Regions from separate parts of the Bradyrhizobium sp. USDA 4502 genome, predicted to be linked through region 1. Evidence: riboswitches for the same ligand, from Rfam matches in the RefSeq annotation. Region 1 holds a riboswitch; each other region holds the start of a gene.

Region 1 (5,466 bases):
CTACAAGGGCGACACCGTCTCCACCATCGGCGAGGAGAAGCGCTACAATCCGCGGCTGCAGGTCAAATCGATCGACGACTATGTCGAGCTGATGAACAACCTCAATTTGCCGAACCCGAAGCTGATGGACGTCGTGGTGCCCGCCAACATGCATGTCGGCCTGCACCAGGACGAACTCGCCAAGGAGGGCCTCTCCCTCAGCGCGCGCGACGCCATCGCGAGCCTCGGCCGGCCCGATATCCTTCTGGTCGATTTGCGCGAGAGCGCCGAGCGGGCCAAGCACGGCACGCTCGCGGGCGCGCTGCACGCGCCCTATCCGGGGATTTGCGCCACCCTGCAGCCCGGCGGCATGCTGCGCGAGGTCGCGGCCGCAACCGGCCGCCGCGTCGTGTTCTTCTGCGCCTTCGGCGAGCGCTCGGCGATGGCGGTGGCCGCCGCGAAGAAGGCGGGACTGGCCAACACCGCGCATATCGATGGCGGCATCGACGCCTGGAAGAAGGCCGGCGGGCCGGTGGTGATAACTCCGTAGCCCGGATGAAGCGCAGCGCAATCCGGGATCAGCCCATCCGCGGATTGAGTGGCCCCGGATTGCGCTTCGCTTCATCCGGGCTACAAGGCTACCGCGTCACCCGCTTCAGCTCTTCCGTCAGCCGATCCAGCGCATCCGCCAGCATCACGCCGCCGCACACCGTGAGCCGCTCCGGCAGCACGATGCGCTTGCTTTGCGGATAGAAGCGCTCCAGCGCCGGATGCAGCAGGAAGGCGCGGCCGTCATCCTCGGCGCGGTCGCCGGCTTCCGACACCAGGATGAAATCCGGCCGCAGTTTTACGATCGCCTCCAGCGAAGCAAACCCGCCTGCGCCGACGCCAAGTTCGCCGGCGGCGTTGGAGAGACCGGTTGCCGCCAGCAGCGAGCTGACCAGGCTGCCGTCGCCGGGCACAAAGCCACGCCGCTCCAGCGGCAACACGCGGTAGTGATGCGCGCTCGCCGCAGCGCGCGCCCGGGCGGTGGCCGCATCGAGGCGCGCGATCTCGGCCTCTGCGCGATCGGGATGCTGCACCACATCGCCCATCGCGCGGATCTGGTTCTTCACCTCGTCCAGCGTGCGCGGCACCGTGAATTCGACGAGGTGCAGCCCGTGGGCCTTCAACAGATCACGGGTCGCGCGCTTGTCGAACAGGCTGACCACGACGAGGTCGGGCTTGAGCAGCAGCACGTCCTCGGCCTCGCCGGACAGGCGCGGAAAGTTTCGCGCCTTCTCCGCGGCCCAGGATTGCCAGTCATCGCGCGAGAAGCGGCTGAGGCCGATGATCTGGTCCGGGTCGGCCAGCGACAGCACGAGCTGGTCGCTGCAGACATTCATCGAGACGATGCGCGGTCCGGCGGCGAACGCGGCGCCGGCGGAAATAAGCCACAGCAGTATCGCGACCACCGCACCAAGATGAAGCGAAGCGAGATGGCTGCCACGCTGAAGGTGCGCCCCCTCTCCCGCTTGCGGGAGAGGGTTGGGGTCGGGGTCGTGCCGCAATGAACGCTCTTTGAGTGGAGAGAGCCCCCACCCGCTGCGCTCTTCGCGCGCAGCGACCTCCCCCGCAAGCGGGAGAGGTGAACTGAGCTCGTGGTGAGGCCGTGGCCACATCACACGTCCGCCCACGGCACGATGACGACCTCGCGCTGAAATTCGGCACGATAGGCGCTGATGCGGAACACGCTGGCGAGGACGCTCTCCGACAATGCCTCGACGGGCGCGCCCTGCGCGGCCAGCCGCCCCTCCGCGAGCACCAGCACGTGATCGGCAAAGCGCGCGGCGAGTCCCAGGTCATGCGTCACCACGATGACCAGCACGCCGGTGTCGGCAACGTTGCGCAGCTTCTGCATCACGTCGATCTGGTGGCGCGGATCGAGCGAGGCCGTCGGCTCGTCGGCGAGGATCACGGGCGCCTCCACCGCGAGCACCCGGGCCAGTGCGACGCGGCTGCGCTCGCCGCCGGAGAGTTCGGTGACGCGGCGATCGCTGAACTCAGCGACGTCGACCGCCTGCATCGCGCGCAGCACCGCCTCCACATCCGTCTGCGACAGCCGCGCCGGATCGGTCGCACCGTGCGGATAGCGGCCGAGCGCGACGATATCGCGTGCCGGCAGCGGCCAGTGCACCATGTGGCCCTGCGGCAGATAGGCGAAACGTTTCGCGCGCTCGCGCAGCGGCAGCGACGCCAGCGCATCGCCGCCGATCCGGATCTCGCCGCCCGACGGGATCAGCCCGGCCAGCGCGCGCAGCAGCGTGGTCTTGCCGGCGCCGTTCGGCCCGACCAGCGCGACCAGATGGCCCGATGGCAACGACAGGGAGACATCGTGCAGCACCTTGCGGCTGCCGAGCGAGGCATTGAGCGCGGCAGCCGAGAGCAGCGTCATGCCACGCCTCCGCCGAGCGCGCGGCGTTCGCGCATGATCAGATAGAGGAAGAACGGCACGCCGATGATCGAGGTCAGCACGCCGACCTTGATGTCTGAGGTCGAGGGAATGATGCGCACCGCGATGTCGGCGGCGAGCAGCAGCGCCGAGCCGGTGAGCGCGCTCGGCACCAAGAGCCGCGCCGGATCGTGACCGATCACGGGACGCATCAGATGCGGCGCGACGAGGCCGATGAAACCGATCGTGCCGGTGACTGCGACCGCGCCGCCGACGCCGAGCGCCACGCCCGTGATCACGAAGAGCCGCAACCGCCCGACGTCGACGCCGAGGCTCTGCGCCGCCTCCTCGCCAAGCGTCAGCGCGCGGAAGGCGCTCGCCTGGCTGAGCAGGATGGCGGCGCCTGCGATAATGAAGGGCAGCGCCAGCGCGACGTGCTGGAAGCTGCGGTCTTCCAGCGAGCCGAGCAGCCAGAACGCGATCTCCAGCACCACGAACGGATTGCTCGAGAGATTCATCACCAGCGCGGTCGCGGCTCCCGCAAAGCTCGAGATCGCGAGCCCGGCGAGGATCAGGATCAACAGCCCGGCATTGCGGCCGGCGATCGCAAGCAGCGCGAACACCGAGCCGAACGCGGCGATGATCGCCACCACCGGCAGCGCGTAGGAGCGCACATCGGCGAGGCCCAGCGCGATCACCAGCACCGCGCCGAAGGCGGCCGATTGCGGCGCGCCGAACAGCGACGGCGAGGCCAGCGGGTTGCGCAGCAACCCTTGCAGCGCCGCGCCTGACAGCCCAAGAATACCGCCGATCGCGAATGCCAGGATGGTGCGCGGCAGGCGGATCTCGCGCACGATCACCTGCGCCACATCGCTGCCGCCGCCGAACAGCGCCTCGATCACCGCGAGCGGCGACAGCCGCACCGGCCCGATGCCGAGCGAGATCACCAGCAGCAGCAGCACAAGCGCGAGCAGCGCCGCGGTGGCGCCCCACCGGCGCCGCGCCGCGACCTCGGCCGCCAAGGCAAAATCCTGCACGCTCATCGGATCCATGCTCTTACAGCGATCGTCGTGGCAGACAAGCGACACTCGACAAAAACCGTGGCCGCACGGCCATTGCCCGACTTCCGCCGGATTGACTTTGCTACCCGGCCGAACCCTAGATGAACATGACGGTTCTTTCATGAGATGAAAAGGGAATGCGGTACGGGGAAACTTCCCCAACGCCGCGGCTGCCCCCGCAACTGTATGCGGTGAATCCTTCGTCACAGGCCACTGGGAATCTCGGTCCTGGGAAGGCGACGAAGGGTAACGACCCGCGAGCCAGGAGACCTGCCGTCAGCCGTGGTCACACGCGATGCTGCCGGTCGGGGAGTACAGGCATGAGCTTCACCTGATGCTGTGAGCACGATGGTGAGACTGGTTCGCGGTGACGTGCCACTGACGTTGCCGAGGCCTTTCTTATGTTCTCCTTCCCTTTCCATCGGCGGCGCCGCGCGCTTCTGCTCGCGTCGACGATGATCGCGCCGGCGACGATGCTCGCGCCGGCATTCCTTGTCTCCGCAGCGCGGGCGCAGCAGGCACCCGCTCCCGATCAGCTGCCGGCGATCGAAGTCACCAAGCCGGGCGACCAGAACGTCACGCGCGCCAGGCCGGCCGCTGACGAAGCGCCGGCGCCCGCGACGCCCGGCGCCGGGCACCTCGCAAGGCAACAATACAGGCAGCGGAGCCGGATCGGGCACGACAGGGACCGGTGTGGCCACCGGAACGGGCGGCACCGGCGGCCGCCAGTTCGCCGGCATTGTCGGCACCTCCTCGGCCGTGATCACCGCCGACGACATCGCGCATTCGCCGGTGCAGTCGTTGCCCGAGATCCTCGCGCAGGTGCCGGGCGTGCAGCTGCAAACGCCCTATGGCGGACCGAACGGCGCCAAGACGTCGGTCGACCTGCGCGGCTTCGGCGCGTTCGCGACCGACAATACCCTCTTCCTGCTCAACGGCCGCCGCCTCAACGACGTCGACAAGGCCGGCTTCGACCTCACCACGATTCCGCTCGATTCGATCGAGCGCATCGAGATCACGCGCGGCAACAGCGGCGCGGTGCTCTACGGCGACAACGCGGTGGGCGGCGTCGTCAACATCATCACCAAGACCGGCGTCGGCGGCCCGCCGACGACGATGCGGGCCGAGGCCGGAGTTGGCTCGTTCAACACCCGCATGGCCGCGGTCTCCGCGGCACTCAATTCCGGCCCGTGGTCCACCTCGTTCTACGGCAACGGCATCAAGTCGGACGGCTACCGCGTCAACAATGCGCTCGACCAGCGCAACGCCGTCGGCAACATCAACTACACGACGCCGGATCTCACCGCCTTCCTGACCGTCACCGGCAGCGACCAGAAGCTCGGCCTACCCGGCGGACGGCTGGTCGATCCGTCGATCGGCGTGAACGAGCTGCTCACCGATCGCCGCGGCGCCGCGACGCCCTTCGACTATGCCAACCAGCAGACCGCCAGCGTCACCGCCGGCTTCACCAAGACGCTGATGAACGGCGTCGACCTCATCGTCGACGGCGGCTGGCGGCAGCGCGAGACGCAGAGCGGCTTCTTCGGCACGGTGCCGACCATCAGCTTCGCCTCGACCTACAATGACGCCGCGCTGCAGACCTGGTCGCTGACGCCGCGGCTCAGCGTCAAGAACGTGATGCTGGGCGTGCCGTCGACGATCCTGACCGGCATCGACTATTACGATTCGACCTTCCGCGAGGCGCGCGGCGCCTATCAGGGCGTCGACCCGTTCCACATCTACAGTATCGAGCAGCAGTCCGTGGCCGGCTATTGGCAACATACGCTGGGCCTGTTGCCGACGACCGACTTCTCCTACGGCGCGCGGGTTCAGAACACCAGCATCTCGGCGCGCGATCGCTACGACCCGAATGCGCCATTCGCATTCGACACCCAGGCGGCACCGCTCGACAGCAACGAGACGCAATACGCGCTGCATGTCGGCATCGAGCATCGCCTGACCGACACTTTCTCGGTGTTCGGCCGCGCGGCACGC
Region 2 (5,466 bases), 5.2 Mb from region 1:
AATGACCGATTTGCCGCAACAGATCGCAGCGAAATGAAATGCGCCGTCACGGCAATCCCGATCATCCTCCGGCGCGCCCCATGCGCGGCTGAGATCGTCCTGCAGCAGTTCGGGAAGGCCGGAAAGCGCCGCGCGATAGTCGGCGACGTTCCACGTCAAAGTCCTCCGCAAAAGAATGTCGCCTAGCGACCGCACCGGCTCAAGGTCAAATCCCGCAGCCGCGAGATCGGTCAGCAACGCCTCGACTGAAGCCAGCGCATCGAGGCCGACGGCATGCGCGATCTGATGCGGGCGGCCGGGATAGTTCGAGAGCACCAGCGCGAGCCGCTTCTCCTGTGCCGGCTTGCCGGCAAGCCGATGCCAAGCGGCCACGCGTGCGGCAATTGCAGCGACGCGCTCGGCATCCGGTCGATGCGCAAGATGCGCGAATTGCAGCTCGGGATCGCGCTCACCAGGCGATTTGAAGCTCACGACCCCTGTGAACAGGCGGCCGTCGACCTCCGGCAGCACCACATGCATCGCGAGATCGCCCGGCGACAGGCCGCGAAGCGACAAGGCCCAATCCTCGCGCCGCGCGGTCGACAGCGCGACCTGGAACACCGGGCATGATGCGGCGTCGAAGGGCGTCGTGCCGTCGTCACCGGCCGCGGAAAACGCGGTCGCATTGACGATCGCCGCTGGAGCGCATTGCGCGAACTGAACGCGCAGCCAATCGGCCACGCCCGCCGCCTTCAATGAAGTGACGAACACGCCATGAGCATCAAAGCCCCGCTCACGCAATGCATCGATCAATGCATCGACCGGTGCCGTGTCGCCGGCCGCGAGATAAGAACGATAAAACGTAACCAGCACGCGCGGCCGGCCATCCGGTGCCGGCAACGCCGCGATGGCTCCGCGCCGGGGATCGTAGACGCCGATCTCGGGAAGATCGATCTCGCCGACCACCGGCCCGGCATAGAGTCCGGACGCCAGCGCCAGTTGCGCGATCACGGCCTGAGCGGCAACCGGGCCGCCCTTGTCGCACAACACCTTCAGACGGCGCAGCGTCGAGACCGGCAAGGTCGAGAATTCATCCAGCCGCTGATCGTCGCGGCCATCGGCCGGCAGCACGACCAGGGCGATGCCGCGCTCCTTCGCCAGCCGATGCACCGCGGCCAGCCCGTATGACCAATAGGGCTCGCCGCCGATCAGCCGCACCAGAATGCCGCGGGCGTGCGAGAGCGTCCGCTCGATATAGGTATCGACCGACAGCGGATGGCGCAGCTCCGCGAGATTGGCGAGCCGCAGCGACGGCAGCGCAGCACGGCCGCGCCGCCAGCCGGCCGCGAAGGCAGCAAGATCGCTGTCGGAAAACGACAACACCACGAGATCGGCCGGATCCTGGCCGAGGTCCCTTGGCGTCGCGGTCTCCTCAAGGCCGCGGCTCTCGCGGAAGACGACGTGCATCAGACACCAAGCCGTGCCCTGATCGCGGCTTCATCGATGTCGGCATGTTCGCCGATCACGACGAGCTTCGACTGCCGCGCCCGGGCACCCCAGGGCATGTCGAACTGATGCCGCACCCGCTCGCCGACCGATTGCACCAACAGCCGCATCGGCTTGCCTTCGACCGCGATGTAGCCCTTGGCGCGCAGCACGTTCTGCTCGCGCGCCAGCCCCTTGATCGAGGCGACCAGCGCGTCGACATCCGAAACTTCCGGAAGATCGATCACGACGGAATTGAAATCGTCGTGCTCGTGTTCCTCCTCGCCATCGTGATGCGACGGCCGCGCCGCGAGATCGCTTTCCGCCGCCGCCCCGAGCCCGAGGATCACGCGCGCGTCGATCGTGCCGTCGACGACGGGCAACATCGGCACCTCGCGCGGCATCTCGGCCGCGATCACCGCTTTCGCTGCCTTGATCCCCTCCGCCCCGGCGAGATCCGCCTTGGTCAGCAGCACGATATCGGCACAGGCGATCTGGTCCTCGAACACTTCCGACAGCGGCGTCTCGTGGTCGAGATTGTCGTCCGCTGCACGCTGCGCATCCACCGCGGCCGGATCAGGCGCAAAACGGCCGGCGGCGACGGCCTCGGCGTCGGCGAGCGCGATCACGCCGTCGACCGTGATCCGCGAACGGATCTCCGGCCAGTCGAACGCTTTCAGCAGCGGCTTCGGCAGGGCGAGCCCCGAGGTCTCGATCACGATGTGATCGGGCTTCACGTTCCGCGCCAGCAACTGCTCCATCGCCGGGATGAAATCGTCGGCGACGGTGCAGCAGATGCAGCCATTGGCGAGCTCGACGATGTTCTCGGCCGGACAATTGGCGTCGGCGCACGACTTCAGGATGTCGCCGTCGACGCCTTCGCTGCCGAATTCGTTGACCAGCACCGCGAGCTTCTTGCCGTTGGCATTGCGGATCAGATGCTGGATCAGCGTCGTCTTGCCGGAGCCGAGAAAGCCGGTCACGACGGTGACCGGAATTTTGGCGAGCGTGGTCATTCTGCGGCCTCCGGCACGACGGGAAGAGGTGGAATGCGGGCGAGCGATTGCTTGCGGAAGATTTCCGGACGGCTGCGCCACGGCACGATGCCGTCGGGCGCCGCCGCATAGGCGGAGGCACCGGCGATCACATCCGCGGCATTATCAGCGGACAGTCGGCCGTAGACATAGGACCAGCGCCCCGGCGCGCTGAGCGCGACCGAGCAGCCCTGGCTGCAGGCCGACAGGCATGCGACGGGAACCAGATTGACGTCATCGGGCACGCCGGCCTCGACAAGCGCGGCATGCAGGCGTGCACCGGGCGCGAGTTCACCTTCCGCCGACGTCTGGCCGGCGCGGCAGGTGATGCAGACATGAAGTGTGACGCTCATCGCCCTTCCTGGATTGACAGCGGGAAGCGATGAGGCACACGAACCGATTTTGGACAGGTTCGTTCCCCGTCGCGGAACACCCCGTCCGCCGGTTTCACAACATGCTGCGTTGGCAGGTCTCCCGGCTTGCGGAGCAGGTTTTACCCTTCGATGCCCACCTTCCCGACTCCGTATGGAATCAGTGGCTTGGGCATCTCTCCGGTCACGGTCGCGGGGGCGGCTGCGCTTCGGGCCCGATTTAGCGGAGCCCTATCGCATTCCCTCTTCGCCTGTCGTAGGACAGGAACCAACGCAGGACCACCATTCGTCCAAGCCTCGCACTTGTCAAGCCGAAGGAATGTGATGACTTCTGATGGAAAGGACGCTGAAGACGGCGCCGTCGGCACCGATCTTTCGCCGGATGCGCGCCACGCGGACAAGATGGCGAAAAAGAAGGCCGCCCGCGACCGCATCATGGCGACCAAGAGCGGTGAAAAGGGCCTGATCATCGTTCATACCGGCGCCGGCAAAGGAAAATCGTCCTCCGCGTTCGGCATGATCGTGCGCTGTGTGGCTCACGGCTTTCCCTGCGCCGTGGTGCAGTTCATCAAGGGCGCCTGGGATACCGGCGAGCGCCGCCTGCTCACCGGGCATTTCGGCGATCTCTGTCAATTTCACGCCATGGGCGAAGGCTTTACCTGGGAGACGCAGGATCGCGCCCGCGACATCGCGGCAGCGCAAGCCGGCTGGGAAAAGGCCAGGCAGCTGATCGCGGACCCGAGCCTGCGCATGGTCGTGCTCGACGAGATCAACATCGCGCTACGCTACGATTACCTTGCGATCGCCGATGTCGTCGACTTCCTGACCACGTCGAAGCCGCCGATGACCCATGTCGTGCTCACCGGGCGCAACGCCAAGGAGGAGCTGATCGAGATTGCCGATCTGGTCACCGAGATGACGCTGGTAAAGCATCCGTTCCGCTCCGGCATCAAGGCCCAGCCGGGCGTCGAGTTCTGACGGGCATCACGATGGCGCGCGCATTGATGATCCAGGGAGCCGGCTCGGACGTGGGCAAATCGCTCATCGTCGCCGGCCTCGCCCGCGCCGCCCGACGGCGCGGCCTGCGCGTGCTGCCGTTCAAGCCGCAGAACATGTCGAACAACGCCGCCGTGACCGTCGATGGCGGCGAGATCGGACGCGCGCAGGCATTGCAGGCGCTCGCCGCCGGCGTCGAGCCGCACACCGACATGAACCCGGTGCTGCTCAAGCCCGAGACCGATGTCGGCGCCCAGATCATCGTGCACGGCAAACGGATCGCCACCGCACGCGCGCGCGAATATGCCGGCATGAAACCATCGCTGATGGGCGCGGTGCTGGAGAGTTTTGCGCGCCTGAAGCAGCGCGCCGATCTGGTGCTGGTCGAGGGCGCCGGCAGCCCCGCCGAGGTCAACTTACGCAAAGCCGATATCGCCAATATGGGTTTTGCGCGCAAAGCAGACGTGCCCGTGGTGCTGGTCGGCGACATCGACCGCGGCGGCGTGATCGCGCAGCTCGTCGGCATCAAGACGGTGATCGACCCTGATGATGCCGCGATGATCCAGGGCTTTATCATCAACAAATTCCGCGGCGATCCGACATTGTTCGATGACGGCTATCGCTTGATCGAAGAGCGCACCGCCTGGCGCGGATTTGGCGTGCTGCCCTGGTTCGTCCGCGCCGGCGAACTTCCGGCCGAAGATGCGCTCGGGCTCGGCGAGGCGCGCAAGCCGGGCCAGTGCAAGATCGCGTTCCTTGCGCTGTCGCGGATCGCCAATTTCGACGACCTCGATCCGCTGAAGCTGGAGCCCGGCGTCGATCTCGTGATGGTACGTCCGGGCGAAGCCATCCCAGGTGATGCGAAGCTCGTCATCCTGCCCGGCTCGAAATCGACCCGCGGCGATCTCGCCTTCCTGCGCGCGCAGGGCTGGGACATCGATCTCTTGGCACATCATCGCCGCGGCGGCCATGTCCTCGGCCTGTGCGGCGGATATCAGATGCTTGGTCAGACCGTCGCCGACCCTGAAGGGATCGAGGGGCCCGCCGGCGAAACACGCGGCCTCGGGCTGCTCGATGTCGCAACCACCATGACCGAACAGAAGACGCTGACGCGCGCCAGCGCGGTGCATGCCGCGACCAGCCAGCCGATCAACGCCTATGAAATCCATATCGGGCGCACCGACGGCCCGGATCGCGCGCGGCCCTTTGCATCACTCGACGGTACGGCTGAGGGCGCTGTCTCCGCAGATGGGCGCGTTCACGGCAGCTATCTGCACGGCCTGTTCGCCTCGGACGATTTCCGCAAGGCGTTCCTTGCACAACTCGACATCGCGGCGGCTGATCAGCCCTACGGCGCCAGGGTCGAGAGCGCACTCGACGCGCTTGCCGAGCACATCGAGACCCATCTCGATGTCGAAGGCCTGCTCGCGCTGGCGCGTTAAAGCGAGATGATTCCTTCTCACCTCGCCCCGCGTGCGGGGAGAGGTCGGAACGCATCGCTAGATGCGTTCCGGGTGAGGGGGAGTCTCCGCAACCGCAGCTGTCGCCGAATATGCGGATGCGGCCCCTCACCCCAGCCCTCTCCCCGTAAGAACGGGGAG
Region 3 (5,466 bases), 2.2 Mb from region 1:
AGGGCGGGGCGGGCATTCCGGGTAAAGCCACAGTTGAATTGGCGGTTGGCGATAGGTCGACTGACATTATACGTTCTCCGATTTAAGGGTGCACCACAAGACGGTCACCTAGTTGCGGCCCGAGATCGCGACGAACAAGGAGTGTTGAGCGGCAGAGTTCAACAGGTCCTACCACTTGCATCCTGTTGCTCGGTGCGCCTCCAGCGCTCAGTTCCGCGACCATCCATGGGGACACCGCCGTCTTCACGCCGTATGCTAGGACGGACAAGCTTTCGAGAAGCTGACGGCGCTCAGACGATTTCGACACGATTGATGACATGGCCTTGCCAGTAAGGCCGGACGGATTTTCAATGCCGGTGTCAGCTTTGTATGGTTGCGTTGACTTGGCCTGGTGCAATTCCCGTCTGCCGATCCGCAGCATTCGTTGATTTGGTCTAACGATCTCGCAAGATCTCCGGAGCATCTCAAGATGGGGCACTGGTTTCGCGCTCGATGATCATCAGGTGACGAAGGCTCGTCAGCTTTCGGTCAGCTTGCGTTTCTAGGGTGCTGGCCCATTCGCGCTCACGAAGGTGCCAATCTCATCACGTGACAAAACGGTTCTTCTCATGTTGCCTGCCGTTGCCTCGATCTCTCTCAACCCGGCTGAATGGTTCTCCAGCGGCTGTTTATCGGTGCGGGACCAGTTTCATGATAGTCTTGCGCAGGCAGCTTCGAAGCAAGGTGCAGCTTCGTGGGCCTGCCGCCTGGCATCCGGCAGGTAAACCGGAAGGTAGGGATCATTTCGATTCGGCCTTGACGAACCTGTGGGGTGTTGGCGATCGCGTCATTCAGGTTTCGCTCATCTCCAAGGGCGCCGGCGCCGTCAGCTTATCTCTGAATAAGCTTCTATCGGTGGGCTGAGCGGGCTGATGGTTTCTTCGCACAACAGCAGGATCGCTCGCGCCGCGACGCGCAGAGGGGGTGATGCGCTTGTTCACTTGCCACTTCTGCTACCGCATCGGCGGATGTAAGGGCCTACACCCTATATAACCAAAGTGCAGGCGGGTACGAAGGCAACAGCCGTCGAGCTGCTTGCAAATGAGAGGAGACATTGCGTTGCGGATAGATTTCTCGCGCATCAATCGGTCTAAAGCTGCATTCCACGATATTTATGCTTCGGATGATCCGAGGGCATATTTCTCGGTCCTCGGAGACCTGGATTATATGATACCGGACGTGGCTGAGCCGGTTGTGCGCCAAATACTGGCAGCGAAAGCTTCGGCCACCGGCCTCAAGCCCGTCGTGCTCGATGTTGGTTGTTCGTACGGTATCAATGCAGCGGTGCATCGCTTTCCGCTGACCTTCGCGGGCTTGCGTCACCGCTACGCCCGGCGTGAGATGAGAGCGATCAGCTCTGAGACATTGGTGAGTCTCGATCGCAGTTTCTATGCAGCCTGGCCTGATGTCGGGTTGGCACGCTTTATCGGCCTCGATGTGTCGGCAGCGGCGGTCAGCTATGCGAAGAATGTTGGCCTTTTAGAGCAGGGCATTGTCGCTGACCTTGAAAAGGAGGCGCTATCGATGGACAGCGCGCGCATTCTCCGCTCCGTGGATGTTATCATGTCGACCGGATGCATCGGCTACGTTACCGAGAAGACGTTCGGCGAGATTCTCGATGCGGCAGAGAAGCAACCATGGATCATCTCCTTCGTGCTACGAATGTTCCCATTTGAATCGCTCGCCGCGACGTTCGCAAACCGTGGTCTTGTGACAGAACGTCTTGCCGGCGCAACGTTTATCCAGCGTCGCTTTCGCGATGCTGAAGAATTTGAGAGCTGTTTGGCCAGCTTGGCGGCCCTTGGCGTGGATGCCACCGGCCTCGAATCGGAAGGGCTGTTTCACGCCGATCTGATCTTGTCTCGCCCCGAGGCGGATGCGCGCGCCATGCCTTTGGAAGACATTGTCACTGTCGCCAGCGGCAGGGGACGGCCGATCGGACCCCGTTACGTTCATGTTGAAAGTAAGGAGGGCTTGCAGGTCGCGCTGGAGCCGTGACAGGCGTGGGACCACTGTGCAGCGCGATTCGGTTCGGGGCTGGATGCAAGGCCATTCCGGTCGACGGCGCGCCAGAGCCGATGTTGTTCGCCCGCGAGTGGATAACGAATTCGTCCAGATGCCATTGGTCGCGGCGAGCAGGAGCGCTGCGAATCAAATCAAGCGTCTGGCCGAATTGCTCCTCTACTGACGCGCCGTTTCTTAGATTCCATCAATGCGACGTGCGAGCCAGGAATTCCCTCGACCTTTGCGCAGGCTTGACGGAAACCGGTAATGCAGCCCAACGGCATATCCAATCACCTGCAGCAGAAGCCGACAGCGGCGACAAAGTCGTCCGGGCTTCGGTATGTTTTTGCGTTTCAATCTGGATCTCCCCAGTTGACGAATCCCGGCGAGTAGTGCCTATGTCTAGCCAGTCACGGTCTTCTGGCCCCAACATTTTGTAGGTCGGAAGCTAAGAGGGAACCCGGTGCGCCGAACGGCTACTCCGGGGCTGCCCCCGCAACTGTAAGCGGCGAGCGGTTGTCATCATGGTCACTGGCGCAGCACAGCGCCGGGAAGGCCGACAGCCGCGGCGACCCGCGAGCCAGGAGACCTGCCGCGACTGAACGAAAGTCCTCGGGCGGGGTGCCCCGTTGGGTCGCTTGCAGCCGGAGACGTTTGACCGGTTTCCTCGCAAGTCATCCGCGCAGTCCCCCCCGCCTAACATCGCGGGGTTGCCGATGTCGCCGTCTTACGATTTCGATCAGCATGGTCATCTCATTGAGGAGCCGGCGCGCGTGAGGTCGCAGCCATTGCAGGCAGAGCCCAGCGCGCCTGAGTTGTGTCTTGTGCCGCCGCCGTCGCCGGCCCCGCTGCCGTACCCCCTTGCGCCATCGCCAAAGCCGGCCGATCTCAAGCTCGATCGGACGCGCGACGACCTGTTGACGCCGTTCGGCAAGCTGACGCTGAGCGACCGTTATCTGCTCGCCGGCGAAATGATCCAGGACATGTTCGCGCGGGTGTCTTGCGCCTTCGCGGATGATGTTGCGCATGCCCAACGTCTCTACGATGCGATGTCTCGGCTGTGGTTCATGCCAGCCACACCGGTGCTCTCCAACGGCGGCACGACGCGCGGCCTGCCGATTTCCTGCTTCCTTAACTCGGTGTCGGACTCGCTCGAAGGCATCGTGGGCACCTGGAACGAGAACGTATGGCTTGCCTCTAACGGTGGCGGCATCGGCACCTACTGGGGCAATGTTCGCTCGATCGGCGAGCAGGTGAAGGGCGGCGTTACCTCAGGCATCATCCCGTTCATCCACGTCATGGACGGCCTGACGTTGGCGATCAGCCAGGGCTCGTTACGGCGCGGCTCGGCTGCGGTCTATCTCGATATCCACCATCCCGAGATCGAGGAGTTCCTCGAGATCCGCAAGGCGTCCGGCGACTTCAACCGCAAGAGTCTCAACCTGCATCACGGCATCAACGTCACCGATGAGTTCATGCGTGCCGTAGGCGCCGGCACTGCGTTCGCTCTGCGCAGTCCGAAGACCAAGGAGGTTATCCGCGAAATCGACGCCCGCCAGCTGTGGCAACGCATCCTGGAGAACCGGCTGCAGACGGGGGAGCCTTATCTCTTGTTCATCGATACAGTGAACCGCGCGCTCCCCAAGCACCAGCGCGAGCTCGGCCTCAAGGTCTCAACGTCCAACCTGTGCAGCGAAATTACCCTGCCGACCGGCATCGATCATCGCGACGAGGAGCGTACCGCCGTGTGCTGCCTGTCGTCGCTCAACCTCGAGACCTGGGACCAGTGGAACGAGGAGCCTGGCTTCATCGAGGACGTCATGCGCTTCCTCGACAACGTGCTGACCCACTTCATCACGGTGGCGCCGGGCGTCATGAAGCGTGCCCGCTACGCCGCCTTGCGTGAGCGTTCCGTCGGCCTTGGCGTCATGGGCTTCCACTCGTTCCTGCAGGCCAAGAGCATTCCGATGGAAAGCGTCGTGGCCAAGTCGTTCAATCTGAACATGTTCCGGAAAATCCGTCGCGATGCTGATGCGGCATCCGTGACGCTCGCGCGCGAGCGGGGGCCGTGCCCGGATGCCCTGGAACGAGGCGTGATGGCCCGCTTCAGCCATAAGATCGCGATCGCGCCGACCGCCTCGATAAGCATTATCTGCGGCGGCACCAGCGCTTGTGTAGAACCCATCCCGGCCAACATCTACACCCATAAGACCTTGTCCGGCGCCATCTCGGTGCGTAATCGGCATCTCGCCAAGCTGCTGGCCGCCAAGGGCGCCAATACTTCGGCGATCTGGCAGTCCATCATCGCCGCCGAGGGTTCGGTCGCCCATCTCGACATCCTCTCGGAAATCGAGAAAGCGGTCTTTCGCACCGCCTTCGAGATCGACCAGCGCTGGATCGTCGAACTTGCCGCCGACCGCGCCGCGTTCGTCTGCCAGAGCCAGTCGGTCAACCTCTATCTGCCGGCTGACGTCGATAAATGGGATCTTCACATGCTGCACTGGACGGCATGGAAGCGGGGGGTGAAGAGCCTCTACTACTGCCGTTCAAAATCTATTTCGCGCGCGGCGTTCGCCGGCGCCATCGCCGATGGCGACAAGGCTGCGCCCCCGCAACCATCGCAGCAGCGCACCGACTATGAGGAGTGCCTCGCATGTCAGTGATCGATCCCTCGTCCGTCGATCCGCGTACGCTGATCGGCAAGCAGCGCGTCGGCCTCCTCGACTCGACCGGCAGCTACGACGTTGATCGCTACGCCTGGGCTTACGAGTTCTGGAAGCGCCAGCAGCAGACCCATTGGATGGGGGAGGAGGTGCCGCTCGGCGCAGACCTCAAGGACTGGGCGTCGGACCGCGTCACCGACAACGAACGTGCGCTGCTCACCCAGATCTTCCGTTTCTTCACTCAATCGGACATCGAGGTCGGCGACAACTATCTTAAGCGCTACATCCCGATTTTCCAGCCGCTCACCGTCCAGATGATGATTGCAGCTTTCACCAACATGGAGACGGTCCACATCGATGCCTATGCGCTACTGCTCAAAACGCTCGGTATGCCCAAAACCGAGTTCGAGGCATTCCGCGGCTATGCCGAGATGCGCGCGAAGGCCGACTACATGCACGAGTTCGGCGTCGGCACCGTGGCCGATGTCGCCCGGACGTTGGCGATGTTCGGCGCCTTCACCGAAGGCATGGCGTTGTTCGCGAGCTTCGCGATGCTGCTCAACTTTCCGCGCCACAACAAGATGAACGGTATGGGACAGATCGTAAGCTGGTCAGTGCGCGACGAGAGCCTGCATTGTGAGGGCATCATAAAGCTGTTTCACGAATGGCACCGCGAAACTGGCGCGGTGACGCGCTCCGTCCGTGACGATATCATCGACGTCGCCAAGACCATGGTGAAGCTGGAGGAGAACTTCGTCGA
Region 4 (5,466 bases), 370 kb from region 1:
GGCGCAATCGCCTCCGACGCGATGCCGTGGACGCTGTCGGACGGCCGTCCCTACAGCGGCGACGCCTGGCCGCTGCCGGACGATGCCACCTCGCATCCGCGCTCGGCGGGCTGCTTCACCCGCTTCATCCGCGAATGGGTGCGCGAGCGCAAGAAGGTGTCGCTGCTCGAGGGCATCCGCAAATGCGCGCTGATCCCGGCCGAGATCCTGTCGGCGAGCACGCCGGCGATGCGGGCCAAGGGCCGGCTGCAGGTCGGCGCCGACGCCGATGTCGTGGTGTTCGACTACGAGACGTTGAGCGATCGCGCGACCTTCTCCGCGATGAATCGTCCGGCGGAGGGCGTGCGGCATCTCGTGGTCAGCGGCCAGCCGCTGATCAGCGATGGTGTGCTCGATGTCGCGGCGCGTCCCGGCCGGCCGGTGCGCCGGCCCGTCACCGGAGGCTAATGTGCCGGTCCCGATCCTGCTGGTCGCGGGCTTTCTCGGGGCGGGCAAGACCACCGTCGTCAACCATCTGCTGGCGCATGCGCAAGGGCGGCGCATCGCCGCCGTGGTCAACGATTTCGGTGCGATCAATATCGACGCCGAGCTGATCGCCGGCGCCGGCGACGGCGTGGTCAGCCTGAGCAATGGCTGCATCTGCTGCACACTGGAGGGCGACCTGCTGCGCACGCTCGCAACCTTGCTGCGGCGTGATCCGCGTCCCGAATTCATCGTGATCGAGACCAGCGGGATCGCCGATCCCGCCGACATCGTGCGCAACCTGATGGATCCCGTGATCTGGAAGGAGGCGCCGCTGGAGACGGTGCTGTGCGTGGTCGACGCGACGCAACCTGCGGCGATGCTGAACGATGCGCTGCTGCGCTCGCAGCTCCGGGCGGCGGATGTGGTGGCGCTGAGCAAGGTCGATCTGACTGACGCCGCTGCGTGCGCCGCGATCCGCGACGCCGTGCGCGCGGCGCGTCCGGCGGCCGTGGTGGTTGATGCCTTGCATGGCGAGGTGCCGGCCGCGCTGCTGTTCCCGACGGACCTCGATCATGTGCCGGCTCCGCGCGAGACCGCGCCGCGACGGCCGGCGTCCGATCGCTTCGAGACGCTGAGCTGGACCTCGGAGCGGCCCGTCGTGCTGCCGCGCTTGCAGCAGGCGATCGGCAGACTGGCGCCGAAGCTGGCGCGGGCGAAGGGATTGTTCGAGACGGTGGAGCAGCCCGGGCGGCTGACCGTGCTTCAACTCGCCGGCGGCCGCGCGACCCTGGCTGCGGGCGGCGTGCCGTCGCCCGGCGTGCCGCGCACGCGCATCGTGTTCATCGCCGAGATGGGTGCGCTGTCGCGCGCGGAGATTGATGAGGTGATGCAGGGATGTGTCGAGGCTCAGTGACGCGAACCTACGTTTCCCGTCATCTTGAGGAGCCGCGAAGCAGCGTCTCGAAGGATGAATCGGCCACCAGCCGGGCCGTGCATCCTTCGAGACGCGCGTGCCGCGCTCCTCAGGATGACGGGTTGCCTTTCGGCGTCAGCCCTCGACGTCGCTGTGTCATCGCCGCAGCAGCATCTCGCAAAGCATGTGTGCGACAATCGCATCGAATTGACAGCCCTGCAGCCAGCACCTATCGTTTTTGCCGACGGTTCCCTTCGGGGATCAAAAGGGAATGCGGTGCGAGGGTAACCCCAATGCCGCAGCTGTCCCCGCAACTGTAAACGGCGAGCCTTTCGTCAAATTGCCACTGGGCCATCGGCCCGGGAAGGCGTCGACAGGCGATGACCCGTGAGCCAGGAGACCTGCCGTCAGTCGTGGTCACACGCGAGCACATCGGGCGGGGGCGTCCTGGTGGGATCGGAGCACTGCCTTTTGGGCAATGCGCCAGTCCGCGTTCGCGGTGACGTGCCACGTTACCGCGAGTCCTTTTCATGTCTCCGTCCTCTCCCGTTGCGCGCAAATGGCGCCTCGGTCTTCTCTGCTCCCTGTCATCGCTGCTGTTGCCGGCCGAAGGCTCGGCACAAACGCCTCCACCAACCAGGCTCGATCCGATTGAGGTCGCGCCTTCCGCTGTGGCAAGGCCGAAGCCCGCGGCGCGAAGCCGTGCCGTGGCCGCCGCGGCGCGGCCGAGGCCCGCGACGATCGCAACAACCGGCAACGCGCCGCGCGTCGCAGCGTCGGGCGTACCGGGATCGGCATCGCCGACGCTCAATGCCACCACGCAGGGCGGCACCGGCAGTCGTCTCAATCTGACGCCGCTGCAGACGCCGGCCAGCGTCGAGATCATCACGGCGCAGACCATCGCTGAACGCGGCCAGCATAATGTGCTCGATGCCGTCACCCAGGACGCGGCTGGCTTCATCGCAACGCCGGCACCCGGCAATGGCGGCCTGTCGTTCAGCACCCGCGGCTTTGCCGGCAGCAACTCGGTGATGACGCTGTATGACGGCACGCGCTTCTATATCGGCTCCGGCACGCTGACGTTCCCCTACGACACCTGGTCGACGCAGCGCATCGAAGTGCTGCGCGGCCCGGCCTCGGTGCTGTACGGCGAAGGCGCGATCGGCGGCGTCATCAACGTGATCCCGAAGAAACCGCTCAATACGCCCTACAACGAGGCCGAAGTTTCGCTCGACAGCAACATGACCCGGCGGCTCTCGGTGGACAGCACCGGTCCGATCAATCCCAATGTGTCGTACCGCATCAACGCCACCGGCAACATGTCGGACGGCTGGGTCGATCGCGACAAGACCTCGAACGCGGTGGTCTCCGCTGCCGTGCGGGTGCAGGCGTCGGACAATCTGGCCTTCACGCTGTCGGAGGACTACGGCGACCGCAGCCCGTCGCGCTATTTCGGCACGCCGCTGATCAACGGTTCGATCCAGGATGCGCTGCGCTTCAAGAACTACAACGCATTGGACAGCGCGATCCGCTATCAGGACAGCTGGACCCAGTTCAAGACCGAGTGGGACGTCGCCGACGGCATCAAGGTCAACAACACGCTGTATTACCTGACCAGCGAGCGGCACTGGCGCGACATCGAAAACTATACCTGGAATCCGAAGACCCGGCTGATCGATCGCGCGAGCTACATCGAGATCTTCCACGACCAGAAGCAGCTCGGCAACCGGATGGATGCGACCTTCAGCGGTCACGTGTTCGGCCTTGCGAACCAGGTCGTCGCTGGCTTCGACGTCAACCGGATCGACTTCACCCACACCAACAACTCGCCCTATGGCGGCGCGTCGTCGGTCAATCCTTACGTGTTCGATCCGGGATCGTTCTTCGCGACGACGACGGCGACCACGCCGGGCTTCAATGCGATCGTCAATCAATACGCGCTGTTCGCCGAGGATCGTCTCTTGCTGACCGATCAGTTGTCGCTGGTGACCGGTGTCAGGTATGACCGTCCCGAGGTGGATCGCACCGACTACAAGACGCCGGCGAACAGTTTCGAGACGGCGCTATCGGGCACCAGCTGGCGCGCGGGGCTCGTTTACGAGCCGATCAAGAACCTCGCGTTCTATGGCCAGTACGCGGTCGGCGTCGATCCGGTCAGTAATCTGATCTCACTGTCGACCACGCAGAAGACGTTCCAGCTTGCGACCGGCAAGCAGACCGAGATCGGGGTCAAGCAGTCGTTCTGGGGCGGCCGCGGCGAGTGGACGCTGGCTGCCTACGAGATCGTCAAGACCGGGCTCACGATTCCCGATCCCGGCAATCCCACCGGCGGCCTGGCATTGCAGATCGGCCAGCAATCATCCCGCGGGGTCGAAGGATCGATCGGGCTCGCACTGAGCGACGGCTGGCGCGTCGACGCCAATCTTGCACTGCTGCGCGCCAGATACGACAACAACAGCCAGGTGGCCGGCGGCAAGATCGTCAGCTTCAACGGCAATGTCCCGGTCAACGTGCCGCAGCAGGTCTCGAACGTCTGGCTGACCTGGGACTTCGCGCCCAACTGGTCGGCCTATGGCGGCGTGCAGATCGTCGGTGCGATGTACTCCGATCTTGCCAACACCCAGCTGCGGCCAGGCTACAACGTGGTCAATGGCGGCGTCAGGTGGAAGCCGGATGACCGCACCACGGTCGCGTTCCGCCTCTACAATCTGTTCGACAAGGCCTACGCGGTGACCTCGAACGGCACCGGGCAGTGGCTGCTCGGCATGCCGCGTACCGTCGAATTGTCCGTCAGCGTGAAGTTCTGACCATGCGCAACGCTCTGATCCGGCGCGGGCGGCGGTGGCTCTATATCGTCCATCGCTGGATCGGCATTGCGACGTGTCTCCTGTTCGCGATGTGGTTCATCTCCGGCCTTGTCATGATGTACGTGGCCTTTCCGCGCCTTACCGACAGCGAGCGCCTCGCCGCGCTTCCTGTCATTCCCTGGAGCAAGGTGCAGCTCGCACCCGATCGCGCGATGGCGATCGCAGGTGTCGAGCGTTATCCGCGTGATTTGCGGCTTTCGATGATGGACGACACGCCCGTCTATCGGGTGACCGGCTGGAAGGCAGGGGCGATCACGATTTCGGCGACCGACGGCAGCGTGATCGACCGGATCACGCCGGACCAGGCGCTGGCCATTGCCGCTCATCATCCGCATGCCGTGCGGCCTCGCTTGATCGAAACGATCACGCGCGACCAATGGTCGGTGACCGCGCGCTTCGATCCGTTGCGGCCGCTCCATCTGATCGACCTCGGGGACGCCGATGGCACCGAATTCTACGTTTCCTCGCGCAGCGGCGAGATCGCGCTCGACACCACGCGTTGCGAGCGGATCTGGAATTGGCTCGGCTCGATCCCGCACTGGATCTATCCGACCGTGTTGCGCAAGGACGGCCCGCTGTGGCGGGATGTGGTGCTGTGGATCTCGGGTGTCTGTCTTGTCGTCGCGATCACCGGCTTCTGGATCGGCGTCCTCCGCCTGCGGCTGATGCGCCGCTACGCTGATGGCGCCGTCTCGCCCTATCGCGGCTGGATGGCCTGGCATCACATCGCCGGCCTGATCGGCGGCATCTGCGTCTTGACCTGGATGTTCAGCGGCTGGCTGTCGCTCAATCCCGGCGGCGCGTTCTCGGCACGCGGCATCACCCGCGAGATTACAATCGGCTACAGCGGCCATGAGACGCCCGACATCGTCGCCGGCTTCCAGTCGTCGCCATCGATGCCGGCGGTGGAGGCCCGCTTCGTCTGGATCGGCGGACACCGGTTAATGTTGCTCGACGACGGTAACGGCGGCCGCAGCATCGCCGATCCTGTGACCGGTGCGCGGATGACCCTCTCGCGCGACGAGATCATCGCTGCCGCCAGACACGCAATGCCCGGCGCTGCGATGACATCAGCGCGGCAGCTCGATGAACCCGACGCCTACTGGTACACGCTGCACCAGACGCGCGAGCTTCCCGTATTGCGGATCGGCTTCGACGATCCCGCCCACACCTGGCTGCACATCTCCCCCGTCACCGGCGAGATCCTCGACCGCAGCGACG

What was found. A riboswitch is a leader RNA that binds a small molecule or an ion and turns the genes downstream of it on or off. The one in region 1 is predicted to bind cobalamin.
Region 2: another riboswitch for cobalamin. It lies ahead of ACVW1B_RS07790 (DUF1636 family protein); the one in region 1 lies ahead of ACVW1B_RS32695 (TonB-dependent receptor).
Region 3: another riboswitch for cobalamin. It lies ahead of ACVW1B_RS42990 (ribonucleoside-diphosphate reductase subunit alpha); the one in region 1 lies ahead of ACVW1B_RS32695 (TonB-dependent receptor).
Region 4: another riboswitch for cobalamin. It lies ahead of ACVW1B_RS30970 (TonB-dependent receptor); the one in region 1 lies ahead of ACVW1B_RS32695 (TonB-dependent receptor).

What each region holds. Positions count from the first base shown of each region.
Region 1 is NZ_JBSSGF010000001.1:6,987,856-6,993,321, forward strand. Features, by position in the region: partial or broken gene ACVW1B_RS32675 (MBL fold metallo-hydrolase) at 1-529, shown strand, start outside; gene ACVW1B_RS32680 (ABC transporter substrate-binding protein) at 618-1,433, opposite strand; gene ACVW1B_RS32685 (ABC transporter ATP-binding protein) at 1,640-2,413, opposite strand; gene ACVW1B_RS32690 (FecCD family ABC transporter permease) at 2,410-3,453, opposite strand; cobalamin riboswitch at 3,566-3,763, shown strand; gene ACVW1B_RS32695 (TonB-dependent receptor) at 4,165-5,466, shown strand, end outside.
Region 2 is NZ_JBSSGF010000001.1:1,758,103-1,763,568, reverse strand. Features, by position in the region: gene cobN (cobaltochelatase subunit CobN) at 1-1,446, opposite strand, end outside; gene cobW (cobalamin biosynthesis protein CobW) at 1,446-2,480, opposite strand; gene ACVW1B_RS07790 (DUF1636 family protein) at 2,477-2,851, opposite strand; cobalamin riboswitch at 2,946-3,157, opposite strand; gene cobO (cob(I)yrinic acid a,c-diamide adenosyltransferase) at 3,194-3,847, shown strand; gene ACVW1B_RS07780 (cobyric acid synthase) at 3,859-5,307, shown strand.
Region 3 is NZ_JBSSGF010000001.1:9,230,820-9,236,285, forward strand. Features, by position in the region: gene ACVW1B_RS42975 (HrpF/NolX family T3SS translocon protein) at 1-67, opposite strand, end outside; gene ACVW1B_RS42980 (nodulation protein NolB) at 691-903, shown strand; gene ACVW1B_RS42985 (class I SAM-dependent methyltransferase) at 1,081-2,037, shown strand; cobalamin riboswitch at 2,440-2,654, shown strand; gene ACVW1B_RS42990 (ribonucleoside-diphosphate reductase subunit alpha) at 2,817-4,706, shown strand; gene ACVW1B_RS42995 (ribonucleotide-diphosphate reductase subunit beta) at 4,697-5,466, shown strand, end outside.
Region 4 is NZ_JBSSGF010000001.1:6,620,233-6,625,698, reverse strand. Features, by position in the region: gene ACVW1B_RS30980 (amidohydrolase family protein) at 1-447, shown strand, start outside; gene ACVW1B_RS30975 (CobW family GTP-binding protein) at 449-1,378, shown strand; cobalamin riboswitch at 1,607-1,801, shown strand; gene ACVW1B_RS30970 (TonB-dependent receptor) at 2,086-4,185, shown strand; gene ACVW1B_RS30965 (cytochrome b family protein) at 4,188-5,466, shown strand, end outside.